Regions from separate parts of the Delftia sp. UME58 genome, predicted to be linked through region 2. Evidence: predicted binding sites of a transcription regulator. Region 2 holds the regulator's gene; the other holds the start of a gene.
The links. Region 2 encodes NrdR, which represses ribonucleotide reductase genes. Its sites were predicted from a motif close to CACNANATNTNGTG; they were not measured.
Positions count from the first base shown of each region.

Region 1: a site for NrdR is predicted at 7,307-7,320, ahead of A9976_RS06955 (ribonucleoside-diphosphate reductase subunit alpha). Genes of this name have one in related genera too.

Region 1 covers NZ_LZZV01000017.1:103,122-112,202, reverse strand. The annotation lists gene A9976_RS06990 (response regulator) at 1-921, shown strand, start outside; gene A9976_RS06985 (diguanylate cyclase domain-containing protein) at 914-1,840, shown strand; gene A9976_RS06980 (inner membrane protein YpjD) at 1,924-2,739, shown strand; gene A9976_RS06975 (PP0621 family protein) at 2,736-2,996, shown strand; gene A9976_RS06970 (PAS domain-containing sensor histidine kinase) at 2,999-4,762, shown strand; gene A9976_RS06965 (sigma-54 dependent transcriptional regulator) at 4,762-6,294, shown strand; gene ampD (1,6-anhydro-N-acetylmuramyl-L-alanine amidase AmpD) at 6,281-6,916, shown strand; gene A9976_RS06955 (ribonucleoside-diphosphate reductase subunit alpha) at 7,446-9,081, shown strand, end outside.
Region 2 covers NZ_LZZV01000105.1:82,291-91,371, forward strand. The annotation lists gene A9976_RS27215 (DUF748 domain-containing protein) at 1-1,224, opposite strand, end outside; gene A9976_RS27220 (lytic transglycosylase domain-containing protein) at 1,993-2,904, shown strand; ZMP/ZTP riboswitch at 3,041-3,216, shown strand; gene glyA (serine hydroxymethyltransferase) at 3,251-4,498, shown strand; gene nrdR (transcriptional regulator NrdR) at 4,521-4,976, shown strand; gene aroC (chorismate synthase) at 5,045-6,142, opposite strand; gene A9976_RS27240 (helix-turn-helix domain-containing protein) at 6,343-6,828, shown strand; gene A9976_RS31230 (AraC family transcriptional regulator) at 7,009-7,920, shown strand; gene A9976_RS27250 (tripartite tricarboxylate transporter substrate binding protein) at 7,901-8,866, opposite strand; gene A9976_RS27255 (amidase) at 8,944-9,081, opposite strand, start outside.

The DNA of each region.
Region 1 (9,081 bases), on a different contig from region 2:
GTGATTGCGCTGACGGCCCTGGCCTATGCCGAGGACAGCGCCCAGATCGCGGCTGCAGGCGTGAATGCCCATCTGACCAAACCCGTTGACGATGTGCTGCTCTACGACACACTGCAGCGCTGCCTGTCCGCGCAGCACCCCCGTTCAACCGTGCCTGCGCCGACCCCGGCCCCCAGGCCCACTGCGCCCACTGCGCCAACTCCGGCCCCAGCCTGGGACCCGGCGCGCTTGCGGCAATGCCTTGCCGGCCACTCGCCGCGCATGCTGCAGGTGATCGAAGGCTTTGCCCACGACTTTGCCGAAGCGCCGCAGAAGCTGCGCGAGGCCGTACGCCACCGGGACTGGGAGGCCGTGGCGTCGCTGGCGCATACCTTCAAGGGCAGCCTGGGCTATCTGGGCGCGGACCTGCTGGTCCAATGGTCGACCATGGCCGAGACCGGCGCACACGCCGCCCGGACAGGCGACGGCGACGGCGATGGCGACGGCACAAACGCCCGGCCAAGCACCCACATGGAATCTCTGGTCCAGGCACTGGCCGATGGATTGCAGGGCCTGCTGGCGGAAATTGCCGTGCTGTCCGGGCAGGGAGAGCTGCCCGTCCTTGCAACCGTCCCCATCGCGCCGGCCACCCCGCAGCGGCACCCGGTGAACGTTGACGAAGTAGCGTCCACGCTGGCACGGCTGCGGCTGCAGATCGCCGACAGCGACTACGCCGCCCTGGCCGAACTCGATCGGCTGCGCCCCCTGGTGGGCGAGCGCCATGGGCCCATGCTGCAGCGCATACAGCGCTGCACCGAATACCTGGAGACCGAGGCCGCACTGCAGGAACTGGACCAGTTGGCGCACAGCCTGGGCCAGCCGACGACGGCGGTCCTGGCCAGCAGCGCACAGGGGAGCGCGCAGGGAGCTGCAGATGCTTGACGCCCTGACAGGGCCGGAGCAGCCCACGGTCCTCATCGTCGACGACGAGCGGCTGAACCGCGGCATGCTGGCCGAGCTGCTGAGCCCCGACTACCGCGTGCTGCTGGCAAAGGATGGCCCCGGTGCCCTGGCGATCGCCCACCGCGAAGCCCACCGCCTGCAACTGGTCCTGCTGGACGTGGGCATGCCCGGCATGAATGGCTACGAGGTGCTGGGCGCCCTGCGCGCCCAGGAGCGCACGGCCCATATCGCCGTCGTCTTCATCACCGGCCAGAGCAATGCCGAGGCCGAGGAATACGGCCTGCGCCTGGGCGCGGCCGACTATGTCTCCAAGCCCATACGCCCCGCCGTGGTCGAGGTGCGCGTGCGCAACCAGATACGGCTGGCCCTGCAGCGCCAGGCCCTGGAGCGCCTGGCCATGGTGGACGGGCTGACCGGCCTGGCCAACCGGCGCCACTTCGACGACATGCTGGAGCGCTCCCACCGGCGGAGCCTGCGCACTGGGGAATCCGTGGGCCTGGCGCTCATTGATATAGATCACTTCAAGCAATACAACGACTGCTACGGCCATGTCCAGGGGGACGAGGCGCTCAAGGCCGTGGCCGCCACGCTGCAGCGCCATGCGCGCCGGCCCTACGATCTGGCCGCGCGCTTCGGCGGCGAGGAATTCGCGCTCATCCTGCCCGGCGAAAGCGATGCCCCGGCCATGGCCGAGCATTTCCGCCAGGAAGTGCTGCGCCTGTCCATCGCACACTCGGCCTCTCCCACGGCGCCGCAGCTCACTGTCAGCTGCGGCGTGCTCACCGTGCGGCAGCCGTCGACCGCTCCGCTGCAAGCCTGGCTGCAGAAGGTGGACGGCCTGCTCTACCAGGCCAAGTCCCAGGGGCGCAACCGCATCGCAGCAGCCATGGAGCCCTGAAAATGCGGGCCGAACCACCGCATGACACCCGGATTCTGAGCCTGCACAAGCGGCGCCGGGAAAGCCACAGCTATCATTGAACGATGCTCTCCGTCCCCCTGATTTCCGCCAACGCATCGCCCCTGGGCTGGATGCTGGCGCTTGCCGCAGCCGTGGCCTATGCCGTGCCAGCCGCCGGCGCCCGACGCATCAGCCAGGCCGGCGCCCGCGTTGCCTTGCGCCTGGCCTGGGTGCTCCACGCCCTGGCCCTGGCCTGGAGCCTGCTCGGGGAGCAGCCTCACTTCGGCTTTGCACCGGCCCTGTCCATGACGGCCTGGCTGGTGCTCACCGTCTATGGCGTCGAGCAGCAGCTGTTCCCCAAGATGCGCGCGCAGCTGGCGCTGTCCGCGCTGGGCACGGCCGCCGTGCTCATGGCCGCGCTGTTTCCGGGAACGCCCCTGCACGTCAACGCCTCGCCCTGGCTGCCGCTGCACCTGGCACTGGGCATTGCCTCCTACGGACTGTTCGCGGCCGCCGTGGTCCACGCCTCGCTGATGACACGCGCCGAGCAGCACATGCGGCTGGGCGGCGGTGGCCATGACAGCGGCCTGCCGCTTCTCACGCTGGAGCGCCTGACCTTCCGCTTCGTATCCGCAGGCTTTGTGCTGCTCACGGCCACGCTGGCCGCAGGCTGGCTGTTCGGCGAACAGCTCTATGGCAAGGCCTGGGTCTGGAACCACAAGTCCGTGTTCTCGCTGCTGTCCTGGCTGACCTTCGCCGTGCTGCTGATCGGCCGTGCGCGCTTTGGCTGGCGTGGCCGCAGCGCCGTGCGCATGCTCTATGCAGGCGCCCTGCTGCTGCTGCTGGCCTATGCGGGATCGCGCTTCGTCATGGAAGTGCTTCTGGAGCGCACCACATGAAGTACCTGCTGGTCCTGATCGTCATCGTCGTGGCTGTCGGCATCTGGCGCAGCCAGCGCCGTGCCGAGGCGCGCGAGCGGCGCCAGGCCGCTGCGCCGCGCAACCCGGCCAACCCGGCCAATGCGCCGCTGGCGGCTCCACAGGACATGGTCGAATGCGCGCACTGCGGCCTGCACCTGCCGCGCAGCGAAGCCATCGAGGCGGCAGGCCGCAGCTACTGCAGCGCCGAGCACCGGGCCCTGGCGCAACGGCGCTGAGCATGCAGGCCGCGGCCCCCCCCCAGCCCCCCACCATCGACGAGGCTGCGGCGCAGTCGCCGCACGACGCCAACGCCCCCTTTGTCCGGCTATGGCAGGGCTTCCTGACCGGCCGCGTGCTCATCGCCACTGCGCTTTTGCTGCTGCAACTGGCGCTGCTCAGCGTGCAGCCCGTTGGCAATTCCCTGGTCTGGCTGGTCTGCCTGGGTTACCTGGGGCTGACGCTGCTGCTGCGGCTGACGGCACGCGCCCAGCCGCCCTCGCCCCGCGCCGGCGTGCACTGGCTGCCCGTGATCGGCGTGGACATTGCAGCCATCTGCCTGCTGCAGATGCTGCAGACCGGGCCGCTGAACTATTCGGCCCTGCTGGCCATTCCCATCCTGATCTCGGCCGTGCTGGGCAATCTGACGCTGGCCCTGGCCACCACGGCCAGCGTGACGCTGCTGACCCTGGGCTGGGTGGCATGGCAGGACGTGGCAGGCCGCATAGAAAGCACCCAGGCCTACTACCAGGCCAGCTTTGCCTGCGCGGGCTATTTCGCCGTGGCCTATCTGACGCACGAACTGGCGCGCCGCGTGCGGCGCGAGCGCCACCTGGCCCAGCACAGCAGCCGCAAGGCCCAGACCCAGGAACAGGTCAATGCCCTGGTGATCCGCCACCTGGGCGAAGGCGTGCTGGTGGTCGATCCCCAGTTCCGCGTGCAGCAGGCCAACCCGGCCGCGCTGCACCTGCTGGGGCTGGCCGACGCGCATGCCCTGCCCTTCGCCCTCAAGGAGCATTCCGGCTGGCAGCGACTGCAGGACGCCGTGGCCCAGAGCTTTGCCCAGAACCTGCCCATCTCGGCCGCCATCCATCTGCAGTCCATCGGCCAGGAAGGCATGACGGGCCTGCACCTGCGCACCTGGCTGACCGAGGTCGCCACCCAGTCCGAGGCCGCCCACGCGGCCGAGCCCGCGCTGCTGCAGCAGCTGTGCGTGGTCTTTCTGCATGATCTGCGCGAGATGGAGGCGCGGCTGCGCACGGAAAAACTGGCCTCCATGGGTCGCATGTCGGCCGCCGTGGCGCACGAAATCCGCAATCCGCTGGCCGCCATCACCCAGGCCAATGCCCTGCTGGCCGAGGATCTGGCGCAGGACCCGGCCCAGCAGCAGCTGTGCCGCATCGTGGGCCAGAATGCCGAGCGCCTGGCACGCATCGTCGAGGACGTGCTCAACATCGCCCGGGCCCAGCAGCACATTGGCGAGGCGCATGCCGGTCTGCTGGCCCTGGACCAGCATGTGGCCCAGGTTTGCCAGGAATGGCAGGCCCAGGGTCAGCCCGTGCGCAGCATCCAGCTCCTGCTGGACGCCAGGGAGAAGACCGTGGTGTTCGATGGCGAGCATCTGCGCCGCATCCTGGTGAACCTGCTGGACAACGCCCGGCGCTACCGCAGCAACGCCCACGAACCACACACGCTGCAAGTGCTGACCGGCGCGCCGGCAGGCGGCCAGATCTGGCTACAGGTCTGGAGCGACGGCGCCGCGCTGGAGCCCACGGTGCAACGCCATCTGTTCGAGCCCTTCTTCTCTTCGGAAAGCCGCTCCAGCGGCCTGGGCCTGTATATCTGCCGCGAGCTGTGCCAGCGCTACGATGCCAGCATCAGCTACCAGCGGCTGTCGCGGCCCACGCCGCACGGCCCTGTCGAGGGCAATGCCTTCAGCATCGTGTTCCGTGCCGGCCCGGCCTCGGCCCTGCCGGCCTCCCTGTTTGACCAGATTGTGGTGTGATGCCTTTGAACTCCCTGCCCGCTGCCGCATCGATCCTTGTCGTGGACGACGAGCCGGATCTGCGCACCCTCTATGAACTGACCCTTCTGCGCGAAGGCTACCGCGTGGAAACCGCCGCCAGCGTGGGCGAGGCGCGTGAGCAATTGCAGACCCAGCGCTTCGACGTGGTCATCACCGACATGCGCCTGCCCGACGGCATGGGCATGGAGTTGCTGCAGGACCTGCGCAGCCAGCAGCGGCGCGAGCGCTGCGTGGTCATGACGGCCTACGGCTCCGCCGAGAATGCCGTCGAGGCCCTGCGCTCAGGCGCCTTCGATTACCTGACCAAGCCCGTGGACCTCAAGCAATTCCGTCTGGTCGTGGCCTCGGCCGCCCAGGGCGTGGGCGGTGTGCCGGCACCGGGCGTGATGCCGGCGCGCAGCCCCTCGGCGACGCCGGCTGCAGGCCCCGTGCTCAGCGGCGGCGGGGCGCTGGATGCCATGGTTGGAGAGTCGCCCGCCATGCAGGCCGTCAAGCAGCGCATTGCCAAGGTGGCGCGCGGCATGGCACCGGTGCTGGTGCATGGCGAGTCGGGCACGGGCAAGGAACTGGTGGCCCGCGCCCTGCACGCCTGCAGCCAGCGCGCCCACGGCCCCATGGTGGCCGTGAACTGCGGCGCCATACCCGAAAACCTGCTGGAGGCCGAATTCTTCGGCGCGCGCAAGGGCTCCTATACAGGAGCCACCCAGGACCGCGACGGCTACTTCCAGGCTGCGCGCGGCGGCACCTTGTTTCTGGACGAGATCGGCGACCTGCCCCTGGCCATGCAGGCCAAGCTGCTGCGCGCCATACAGGAGCGACGCGTGCGCCCACTGGGCTGCGCACAGGAGGAAGCGGCCGACGTGCGCATCGTCAGCGCCACCCACCGCGACCTGGCCGCCGATGTCCAGCAGGGGCGCTTCCGCCAGGACCTGTACTACCGCCTCAATGTCATCGAGGTGCTGCTGCCCCCGCTGCGCGAGCGGCGCGAAGACCTGCCCGCCCTGTGCCGCGCCCTGCTGGCACGGCTGTCGCAGGAATCCGGCCTGCCCATGCCCGAGATCGACGAGCGCTCAGTGGAGCAGATCGCCCGCCTGCCCCTGCCCGGCAATGTGCGTGAACTGGAGAACCTGCTGCACCGCGCCATCACGCTGGGCGAGGACGGACCGCTGCGCATAGATCCCGAGATGCAGCTGCCCTGCGGCACGCCGCCAGCCCCGCCTGCATCCGCCTCGCCCTCTCCCTCACCCTCGCGCCCCCTGCCGCAAGGCAGCCCGCCATCGCCAGAGCCATCCGATGCCGACCTGCCCCGCGACCTGCAGGCCTGGCTGGACGAGCGCGAGCGCGGCATCCTGGTGCAGGCGCTGCAGGAAAACGGCTTCAACCGCACGGCCACGGCCGCGCGGCTGGGCCTGAGCCTGCGCCAGATCCGTTACCGCATCGACCGGCTGAACATCGCCCTGCCCGGCGATGCCAGCGCCGAGGCGGACGGAGGCAGCCATGGAGAGTCCTGATCCGCAGGCACAAGCCACCCAGGCCCCGGCCTGGACCTGGCAAGGCGGCTGGCTGCAGCAGGCCCGCCACCTGCCCTCGCCCAACTTTGGCGAGCGCCCGGCCCAGGCGCTGGTCGATCTGGTCGTCGTGCACTCCATCAGCCTGCCACCCGGCGAGTACGGCACGGGCGCGGTCCAGCAACTGTTCACCAACCAGCTCGACTGGGACGCCCATCCTTATTACCAGGGCATACGCGGCCTGGAGGTGTCGGCGCATTTCTTCATCACGCGCCAGGGCGAGGTCTGGCAGTTTGTGGACTGCGATGCGCGCGCCTGGCATGCCGGCGCTTCCCGCTGGCGGGGCCGCGACCGCTGCAACGACGACTCCATCGGCATAGAACTGGAAGGCCTGGAGGGCCTGCGGTTCGAGGCGGCCCAGTACGCGGCGCTCGATGCCCTGTGCAACGCCATCGCGGCGCGCTACCCCGTGGCCCATCTCGCAGGCCATGAGCACATCGCGCCGGGCCGCAAATGCGATCCGGGCCCCGGCTTCGACTGGCAGCGGTTGCGCAGGCTGCTGGCCCATCACCATGCCACGGCGAACTGGCAACTGCCGCCAGGCGCGGGCCAGCCCGACACGTAAGCACACACCCTCATCGCAGGCACCGCCAGGTCTTGCAGCCAATGCCGCTTGTCCACAGGCAGAGGACAAACGGTCTGTCAATCCAGAAAGCAACCGATGTGGCGCGCCAGGCGCACGCAGCGGGTGGCTGATCATTTTTTACAAATTCACGCATGTGGCGCAGCCCCACTGTCCATGGGGCTTTCAGCGGTCCGACCGGCGCCGGGTCAAGGCTGCTGCGGCTCGCGACGGGCCATCGCCCGCAAGCCACCGCGCAGCGGGCATCTGCTGCTATTGGCTTGTATGTCGCGCACCCGTTTGGCGCAGCGCAAACAGCGGTTTTCCGGCTGTAAGTACCCCGTGTACATGAGACGGCGATACACTACAGGTAGTGCTCCAAAGCACGCTGGACACCATATCTAGTGTTCACAAGCTGTGAACACCCTGTGAAAACGGTGTGCACATCCGACCCCGATTCCATCTCCCAGCAAGCCTGCCCCAAGTGCAGGCCCGCGTCTGTTCTATCCACAAACACCCGTTGAGGAAACTCATGCAAGAAGCACTGAATTCTTTGGCTCCCGCTGCGCACGGTGATGCTGCCAATCCTTCCTCCGCCCATCACCTGTCCGTGCAGGACGGCTACCAGATCATCCGCCGCAGCGGCGATGTGGTGCCCTTCACGCCACAAAAGATCGCCGTCGCGCTGACCAAGGCCTTCCTGGCCGTGCGCGGCGCCCAGGGTGCGGCCTCCGCCAGCGTGCGCGAGACCGTGGACGAGCTGACCCAGGCCGTGGTTCGCGCACTGCTGCGCTCGCGTCCGGGCGGCGGCACCTTCCATATTGAAGACGTGCAGGACCAGGTCGAGCTGGGCCTGATGCGCGGCGGCCATCACGACGTGGCGCGCGCCTACGTGCTGTACCGCGACCGCCGCAACCAGGAACGTGCCGAGCAAAAGAAGGCCGCCGAGGCCGCAGCGGCTGCCGCCGCCGCACCGGCGCCCGTGCTGCATGTGACCGACAACGGCCAGCGCGTGCCGCTGGACCAGGCCCGCCTGCTGGCGCTGATCGAGGCGTCCTGCCGCAACCTCAACGCCGATATCCAGGCCGCCCCCATCGTCGCCGAGACGCTGCGCAACCTGTACGACGGCGTGCCGATCGAAGAAGTCTTCAAGGCCTCCATCCTGGCCGCTCGCACGCTGATCGAGAAGGACCCCGACTACACCTACGTCACCGCCCGCCTGCTGCTGCACACGATCGTGCGCGAGGTCATGGGCCGTGACGTGCAGCCGGCCGATATCCAGGCCGCCTACGCCGAGTATTTCCCCGGCTTCATCCAGAAGGGCGTGGACAACGAGCTGCTCAACCCCGAGCTGCTGAACTACGACCTGCCCCGCCTGGCTGCCGCCATCAAGGCCGAGCGCGACGAGCAGTTCGACTACCTGGGCCTGCAGACCCTGTACGACCGCTACTTCCTGCACGTGCGCAAGACGCGCATCGAGCTGCCCCAGTCCTTCTTCATGCGCGTGGCCATGGGCCTGGCGCTGCAGGAAGAGGACCGCAACGCGCGCGCCATCGAGTTCTACGAGCTGCTGTCGTCCTTCGACTTCATGAGCAGCACGCCCACGCTGTTCAACAGCGGCACGCTGCGCTCGCAGCTGTCTTCCTGCTACCTGACCACGGTGCCCGACGATCTGGACGGCATCTACGAGTCCATCAAGGAAAACGCCCTGCTGTCCAAGTTCGCCGGCGGCCTGGGCAACGACTGGACGCGCGTGCGCGCCCTGGGTTCGCGCATCAAGGGCACGAACGGCGAGTCGCAGGGCGTGGTGCCCTTCCTCAAGGTGGTCAACGACACGGCCGTGGCCGTGAACCAGGGCGGCAAGCGCAAGGGCGCCGTCTGCACCTACCTGGAGACCTGGCACCTGGACATCGAGGAATTCCTCGAACTGCGCAAGAACACCGGCGACGACCGCCGCCGCACGCACGACATGAACACGGCGAACTGGATTCCCGACCTGTTCATGAAGCGCGTCATGGAAAAGGGCCACTGGACCCTGTTCTCGCCCTCCGATGTCGGCGACCTGCACGACCTCTTCGGCGCCGCCTTCGAGCACGCCTACAAGGCCTACGAAACCAAGGCCGACAACGGCGAACTCAAGCTGTTCAAGCGCATCCCGGCCATGGACC
Region 2 (9,081 bases):
CTGCAACGACAGCTCGCGCGCCTGCAGCGCAGCGCCGGACTTTCCAGCGTCGGGAGCAGCATCGCGCCAGTGCACCGTGGCATCGGCAACGGACAGCTTGTCCAGGCTGACCTTCCATGGCTGGGGGGCGTCGGGGGCAGGCTTTTCCGCTGCCGGCCTGGCATCCGGGGAGGAAGCCCCCCCCATCGCCATCCAATTGATGCGGCCTTGCGCATCGCGGGCCGCAAAAATCTCGGGGGCGCTCCACTGCACGGACTCCAGCTCCGCAACCGATTGCAGCGGCTGCACGTTCTTGAGCACGGCGGCCAGGCGCTCGAAGCGCAGCAGGGGGGCGCCGTCACGGTCATGCAGCTCGGCGCCGGACAGGCTGACCTCCCCGGTGATGCGGACCACGGCCTGCTCGGCCTGCTCAAAGGAGATATGCAGGTTGGTATCCAGCACGCCGGAGCGCGGCTTGACCGGTGCAGTGGCGGGTACATAGCCCAGATAGGGCGTCAGGTCCACGCCCTGCCAGCTCAGATCGACAGCGGTCTGGCGCTGCTCGGTGAAGGGCGTGCTCTGGGCGCTGGATTCAAACCGGCTGCCGTTGAGCGCAAAGGACAGGTGCGGGAGCACCTTGATCTCGCGCTTGGACTCCAGGTTGCTGATGAAGGGCAGGCGCAGCTGCAACTGCTCGAGCATGTGCTGGCGCTGCTGGACCTCGTCCTGCAACTCCACGCGGCCGTCGCGCAGCGCAATGTTGTACAGCGCAAAGCCCACGGGCCTGGAGGGCGGCGTGTCGCCGGGTTCGGCCAGCCTGGCCAGCACATCGTCCACATCGAAATGCCCCAGGCTCTGCTGGGTCAGGCGCAGCACCGGCGCATCGACCTCGATGGCATCCAGCACCGGCGCCAGCCGAAACAGCGACTGGATACTGGCATTGACATAGATGCGATCGATCTGAAGCTGGGGGGAAGAAGATGAAGACGGCACGGACTCCGGCGCCGTGCCTTCCGCCTGGCGTCTGGCAATGCTCAGGTCGCGCAGGGTGAGCTCCAGCGACCAGGGCCGGAACTCCACTGCACCCACACGGACCTGACGGCCCAGTTTGGCCGATGCCTGCTTTTCCAGTTGACTCCTGGCCACAACGGGCACCAGCGCCCACAGCAGCAGCCACAGCAAAAGGAAGGCCACAAGGGCGATGGCCAGCCTGCGCAGCCAGCGGTGCTTGAAGAGAGATTGCATGGGGCTCTGGTAACTAGTACAGCCCCATCCAGGGACACAGGACAGGGCAACGGCTGCATTGCACCAGAAATTGGGGCGGCAGCAACGGCTGGGTCCGCACCACGGCACATTTCTTGACGTTGCGGCCATCCTTTAACGACAAAGCCCGGAAGCCGTGAACCGGCTTCCGGGCTTTACGGCGGGCACAAGTCCCGACCGTTTTCCGCAGTCAAGGAGAGGATGGTCCTTGCTGCTTGGAAGCAAGAGATTGCTTCCAGGAAGGCCGCGGAGGAAGACTTGAACCACGGTGTCCGCACTATCGAACACCACTTTTACCTGTCTTCCACCTTGGCGAGACGACTGCAGGAGCAGTCGCCTCCAATATAGAAGGACGCAGGGTCGGCCTGCCAGTGCTTTTGCATTTCATTGCAATTTCATGACGCACTCTGAAAACGGCGGAAGCGGCGTACATCGGTAGCACGCCACCCGCTCTTCAAGACCTCAAAACTGTGTTTGCATCCATGGTTTGTTATTATTCATTGATCTAAAAAGTTGATTTCATAGTGTTGACCGTGTATTTGGTGAACTCCTAGAATCCGCCAGCGCTCGAATAGAGCGTTTTTTGTTTCTGCTGCCTCACGACTGAGCAGATCCCGCAGGCCTACAACGCAATGGTGCACCAAGCGCCAGCCTCCCGGATCCGCAGCACCCAATCCAGGGTGTCAGCCTCACCGGCCTTCGCTTCGGCGAAGGCCGTTTCGGGTTGGTGCCCCTAGAAAGGAAAAAGCTATGCCAGCGTCAGGAAAATTTTTCGCCGCCGCGCGAACGTTCGCCATCGATGTGGCCAACGGTTTTCTTGCCATCATCCACAACAGCTTCGCCCTGCTGGGCCTTGCTGTGGCCTTCATGGCCATCACCCTGTTCGCCCGTCCTGACCTGCGCGACGCCGGAGAGAGCCAGCTGCGCTCCTGGCTGACCGCTCGCCAGATGGCCGAGCTGGGTGTTCCCGTCGAACTCGCTGCCAGCGATCGGGCGACGGCGACCAACCCCAAGAACCTGCCCAAGGAGCAGGCAGCCGTGGCCTTCTGGCTCAGCAAGAAGTACCGCGTGGCGCCCGAGCCGATCGCGGCACTGGTCAGCGAGGCCTATGACCTGGGCAAGGTCAACCGCCTGGACCCGACGCTGATCCTGGCCATCATGGCCATCGAGTCCAGCTTCAATCCGTTTGCGCAAAGCGCTGTCGGCGCGCAGGGCCTGATGCAGGTGATGACCACGGTGCATACCGACAAATATGAGAACTTCGGTGGCCAGAACGCTGCCTTCGACCCGGTCAGCAATCTGCGCGTGGGCGTGCGCGTGCTCAAGGAATGCATCGAGCGCGCCGGCTCCATCGAAGGAGGCCTGCGCTACTACGTGGGCGCGGCCAACCTGCCCACCGATGGTGGCTACGCTGCCAAGGTGCTGGCCGAGCACCAGCGCCTGCGCATGGCCGCCGGCCTGCGTGCCGTGCCTTTGATGACCGCCAAGGTCGATCAGCCCCGGCAGGCCGTACAGATCGCCTCCACCAAGCCGGCCACCCCCGTGGCCGAGGCCTCGGGCCCGGCAGCATCGGCTGCGCCTGCAGCCGTGCCAGTCAGCTCGAGCAACACCTCTGCCCGCTCCGAGCAGGTGGCCCTTCAGTCCCAGGAGCCGGCGCTGTAGCCTGACTTCCCGGCATAGTGAGTGCACAGCTGGCCGAGGCCAGCTTTTTTCATGCCCGATCCAACTGCAGGTGGCCCACGCAAACGCCTTCTGCAACGCCCTGCCAGGTCTTCGGCGCCACCGGCTCAGCTACACTATCGGGGTACGCAACTGGCGATAGGCGCAGCCGCTTCACGCACCGCTGCCGCTGACGTGGAAACCAGCAGAAGGCCCGAGAAGGACCACCTTCTGTGAACCACCGGGGAGCGTACCGCCCAGCCTCCATGCGCACGCGGGATCTGGAGTGTTCCGCCGTTCGCCTGGGCAGCCCTTGGCCTCAAGGGAATTTCAAGTTCACAGGACTGCCATGTTTCAACGCACCAATACCGTCGAGAAGGTCGACGCCGAAGTCTTTGCCGCCATCCAGGCCGAGAACCTGCGTCAACAAGAACATATCGAGCTGATCGCCAGCGAGAACTATTGCTCGCCTGCCGTCATGGAAGCCCAGGGCTCCCAGCTCACCAACAAGTACGCCGAAGGCTATCCGGGCAAGCGCTACTACGGCGGCTGCGAGAACGTCGATGTGGTCGAGCAGCTCGCCATCGACCGCGTCAAGAAGCTGTTCGGCGCCGAGGCCGCCAACGTGCAGCCCAACTCCGGCTCGCAGGCCAACCAGGCCGTGCTGATGGCCTTTGCCAAGCCCGGCGACACCATCATGGGCATGAGCCTGGCCGAAGGCGGTCACCTGACGCACGGCATGCCGCTGAACATGTCGGGCAAGTGGTTCAACGTGGTCTCCTACGGCCTGAATGCCGAAGAAGCCATCGACTACGACAAGATGGAAGCGCTGGCGCGCGAGCACAAGCCCCGCATCATCGTGGCCGGCGCATCGGCCTACGCCCTGGCCATCGACTTCGAGCGCTTCGCCAAGATCGCCCGGGAAGTCGGCGCCATCTTCTGGGTGGACATGGCCCACTATGCCGGCCTGATCGCCGCAGGCGTGTACCCCAACCCCGTGCCCCACGCCGACGTGGTCACCACCACCACGCACAAGAGCCTGCGCGGCCCGCGCGGCGGCGTGATCCTGATGAAGGCCGAGCATGAGAAGGCCATCAACAGCGCCATCTTCCCCGGCCTGCAAGGCGGCCCGCTGATGCATGTCATCGCCGGCAAGGCCGTGGCCTTCAAGGAAGCGCTGTCACCCGAGTTCAAGACCTACCAGGAACAGGTTGTGAAGAACGCCAAGGTTGTCGCGGAAACGCTGACGGCACGCGGTCTGCGCATCGTCTCCGGCCGCACGGAAAGCCACGTCATGCTGGTGGACCTGCGCGCCAAGGGCATCACCGGCAAGGCGGCCGAAGCCGCGCTGGGTGCCGCCCACATGACGATCAACAAGAACTCCATCCCCAACGATCCCGAAAAGCCGATGGTGACCAGCGGCATCCGCGTGGGCACGCCCGCCATGACCACGCGCGGCTTCAAGGAAGAGGAAGCCCGCCTGACAGCCAACCTGCTGGCCGACGTGCTGGAGAACCCCGCCGACGAGGCCAACCTGGCCCGCGTGCGCGCCCAGGTGGCCGAGCTGACGGCCCGCTTCCCGGTCTACGGCGCCTGAGTTGCACGCATAGAGGCCTGCCATGAAGTGCCCGTTCTGCAGCCATCCGGACACCCAGGTCGTGGAGACCCGTGAGGCCGAGGATGGGGGCTTCATCCGCCGCCGCCGCCAGTGCGGCGGCTGCGACAAGCGCTTCACCACCTACGAGCGGCCCGAGGTCAGCTTTCCCGCCATCGTCAAGAAGGACGGGCGGCGCATCGAGTACGAGCGCGCCAAGCTGCTGGGCTCGTTCAAGATCGCGCTGCGCAAGCGCCCCGTGAGCACTGAGCAGATCGATGCCGCGATCGAGCGCATCGAGGAGCGGCTGCGCAACCTGGGCGAGCGCGAAGTGCTCTCCAGCCGCCTGGGCGAGATGGTGATGCGCGAGCTCAAGCTGCTCGACAAGGTCGGCTACATCCGCTACGCCAGCGTCTACCGCAGCTTCGAGGATGTGGACGATTTCAAGAACGTCATGGATGAGGTGCGCAATCCCGGCTGATCAGGCCGGCAGGACGCAAGAAAGCCGCCCTTGGGCGGCTTTTTCTTTGGTGGCCTGGCAGTGTGCTTTCAGGGCGCGGCGGCAGGGATGGGAGCCAGGCCCGAATCCACGTCACCGCACTGGGCACGGTGGCGCAGCGCATGGTCCATCACCACCAGGGCCAGCAGCGCCTCGGCGATGGGCGCTGCGCGGATGCCGACGCAGGGGTCGTGGCGGCCCTTGGTGATGACCTCGGTGCTCTGGCCCTGCACGTCGATGGATTCGCGCGGCGTGATGATGGAACTGGTGGGCTTGATGCCTATGCGCACTTCCAGGTCCTGGCCCGTGCTGATGCCGCCGACGATGCCGCCGGCGTTGTTGCTGCGAAAGCCTTCGGGGCTCAGAGAGTCGCCGTGCGTGGTGCCGCGCTGGACCACGCTGTCGAAACCGGCACCGATCTCCACGGCCTTGACCGCGTTCAGGCCCATCATGGCGTAGGCAATGTCGGCATCCAGGCGGTCATACAGCGGCTGACCCAGGCCCACCGGCATGCCGGTGGCCTGCACGCGCAGCGCGGCGCCGCAGGAGTCGCCCGACTTGCGCAGCGCGTCCATGTACTCCTCGTAGCGGGTCACATCGGCCACCGGCGCGAAGAACGGGTTGTTGGGGACATGCTCCCAGCCCTCGAAGGGCAGGGACAACTCGCCCACCTGGGTCATGCAGGCGCGGAACTCGGTGCCGAACTTTTCCTTGAGCCACTTCCTGGCCACGGCACCGGCGGCCACCGTGGGGGCCGTCAGCCGTGCCGAGGAACGGCCGCCGCCGCGCGGATCACGGATGCCGTATTTCTGGAAGTAGGCGTAGTCGGCATGGCCGGGACGAAAGCTCTGCGCAATGTTGGAGTAGTCCTTGCTGCGCTGGTCGGTATTGCGGATCAGCAGCGCGATCGGCGTGCCCGTGGTGCGGCCTTCGTAGACGCCCGAGAGGATTTCCACCGCATCGGGCTCGTTGCGCTGCGTCACGAACTTGCTGGTGCCGGGGCGGCGGCGATCCAGGTCTTGCTGGATGTCCGCTTCGCTCAGCGCCATGCCGGGCGGACAGCCATCGATGACGCAGCCTATGGCCGGGCCATGCGACTCGCCGAAGTTGGTGACAGTGAATAGGGTGCCGAAGGTGTTGCCGCTCATAGGCCAACGATTATGCCCGGGCAGCCCGCAAACGCCGCCCCCGCTGCGGCGGTGCATTGCGCAGGCAGCCATCGCCCAGCGAGACGCAATATGGCTATCGGATTGCATACATTCATAGTTAAAATTGCAAATCACCCTTTTTCCAACCGCCTGCGGATCATCACACAGGCACCAGCCGCAAATTGCGGGAGGTTCGTGAAATGCAGGCCTCTTCCGACTCGACCCAAAGCCAGGACCGCAAGGATTCTGGGAGCAAATTACCCTTTCCATCGGCAAGCCTTCAGCAGGATGCCGAGGAGCAGGACCTCAGGCCCGTGCTGCTGAACACGCTGCTGACCTCGTCCAGCCCTGCTGAGTTCAGAACCCGCAACCGGCTTGCCCAGGCCAAGCAATACATGCGAGCCCGACTCGATGATCCTGAGCTCAAGCCCTCGCAGGCAGCTCAGGGTCTGGACATGTCGCTGCGCAGCCTAGCGCGACTGTTTGCCACTGAAGGACTGACCCCGAGCCGTTGGCTCTGGAACGAGCGACTGGCCCAGGCCCATCTGCTGCTTCAAGCAGACAACGCGAGGCGCGTGACCGATGTGGCGCTGGCCTGCGGCTTCACCAGCTTCTCGCACTTCAGCCGTGTCTTCAGGCAGGCCTATGACATGCCGCCCAGCGCCCTGCTGAAACCCCGGCGCTGAACCTCTAGTCATTTCTGGCCACGGCGCACGCTTGGAAGCCTGGCGGCACCCTATCGCCCGCCGAAAAGACCGGGCTGTCCGATCACAAATTTCCATGGGCAAAAATCCGCCTGCCAGCCTGAGTGGGTCCTGCTGAGTACTTTCGAAGGTGCCCGCTCCCTATCCGGGAGGCATTCTCCAATGCAGGTTCATTTCGATTCATCGCGCCACAGCGATCAGGGCAACTTCGCAAGCTACAGTCGCCTGACCGACCTTCTGATGTACCCGGCTCTGCGCAGCAGCCAACCGGCAGCCCTGGACACGCCTTTGCGCCTGGCCAGCCAGGATCTTGGGGGGTTGCTGATGCTGCAATTGACACGCCCGCCAGGAACCAGCGCGCGCAGCATGCGCCACGAGCCGGCGGATGCAATGTTTCTTTCCGTGCTGGAGGCCGGACCGGTGATCCTGGATACGGCCAACCAGTGCCTTGTTCAGAACACGGGCGACATCGTGCTCTGGAATGCCGACCAGCGGCATGAATGGCGCTATGAACAGGGCATGTCCAGTACCTGCGTGCGCCTTCCCCGTTCCTGGCTGAGCCGGATGGTTCCGGACCTTCCGGCCAGCCGCTTGCTGCCCGCAGGTGGCCCAGCGACCGGCCTGCTGGCTTGCATGGTCCGCCAACTCGCCGCCCTGCCCTCACCGCACGGCACCAAGGCGGGTGCGCATCTGCGCTCGTCGCTGCTGCATGTGCTGTTCGCCACGCTCAGCAGTGGGCCTTGTGCCGAGCCAAGCCGGCTAGCCGATGCCAAGCAGTACATGCGGGCGCGCCTTGACGACACGGAGCTGACGCTGCAGCAGGTGGCAAGCAGCCTGGGCATATCCCTGCGCAGCCTGGCACGCCTGTTCGCAGACGAAGGCTCCACACCCAGCCGCTGGCTCTGGAGCGAGCGGGTGGACCAGGCGCACCGCCTGCTCGAGTCAGGCGAGGCACAGCGTGTGACCGATGCGGCGTTGGCCTGCGGCTTCACGAGCTTTTCGCACTTCAGCCGCGCGTTCCGTCAGGCCCATGGCGTGCCGCCCAGCGCGGTGCTCAATCGAGCCGGAGGTTGATGGCCCTGACAATGCCGCCGTACAGCTCCCGGTCGGCACGGATGCGCTGGGCGAAGGCCTGCGGAGTGCTTGCCTTGACGGCAATGCTCAGCTCATCCAGCCGGCTCTTGACCGCAGGGGTCGCCAGAGCAGCCTCCATAGCGCCATGCAGCCTGTCGATGATGGCGGCCGGCGTTCCTGCGGGCGCAAGATAGCCGAACCACACATCTATCTTGATGCCCGGCACGCCGGCCTCGGTCCAGGTGGGCACATCGGGAAAGTGGGGCGAGCGCTCTGCGCCCGCTGTCGCAATGCACCGCATCTTGCCGCCGCGCACATGGGGCATGGCATCGGGACCGGTGAGCATCCCGAAGTCCAGTTCGCCGGACATGATGGCGACGGACATGGGGGCGGCGCCCTTGTAGGGGATATGGCTGAAGTGCGTGCCTGCATCGCGGTTGAACAGCTCGCCCAGAATATGCGATATGCCGCCGGGCCCCGTGGAGCCGAAGTTGGCGGGCTTGCCGGACTTGCCCATGGCGATCAGGTCGGCCGGTTTCTTCAGCGGCGAGTCCTTGCCCACGCAAAACAATACCGGCACCGTGGCCGCGATCATGATGGGCGCGAAATCCCTTTCCACGTCGTAGGACAGCTTGGAGAAGGCACTGGCCGCGATGGCATTGGGCCCCGGGTTGCCTACCAGCAGCGTGTATCCGTCGGGCCTGGCACGCGCCACCTGGGCAGAACCTATGGTGCCGGCAGCGCCCGGGCGGGCTTCCACCACGATGGGCTGGCCCAGGGAACGGCTCATCTGCTCGCCCAGCAGGCGCGACAGCACGTCGGTGCTGCCGCCGGCGGGGTAGGGATCGATGATGGTGATGCTGCGACGTGGAAAATCATTGGCTTGCGCGTGGGCCAGCAAAGAGGCGAGGGCCAGAATGATGGCGCCGGCGATGTACTTGTTCATGGGTCTCTCCCTTGCATCGATGCCAGCGGGTACGGTACGGACGATGCGGTGATCGGTGATCGGTGGTCGCATCCGCACTACAAGGCGCGCCAGTCCACGGACTGCTCATAGGCGTGGGCGATGCGGTAGATGACGGGTTCTGCAAAATGCGCAGCCACCAGCATCAAGCCCACCGGCAGTCCGTCGACACGTCCGCAGGGCAGCGACATGGCCGG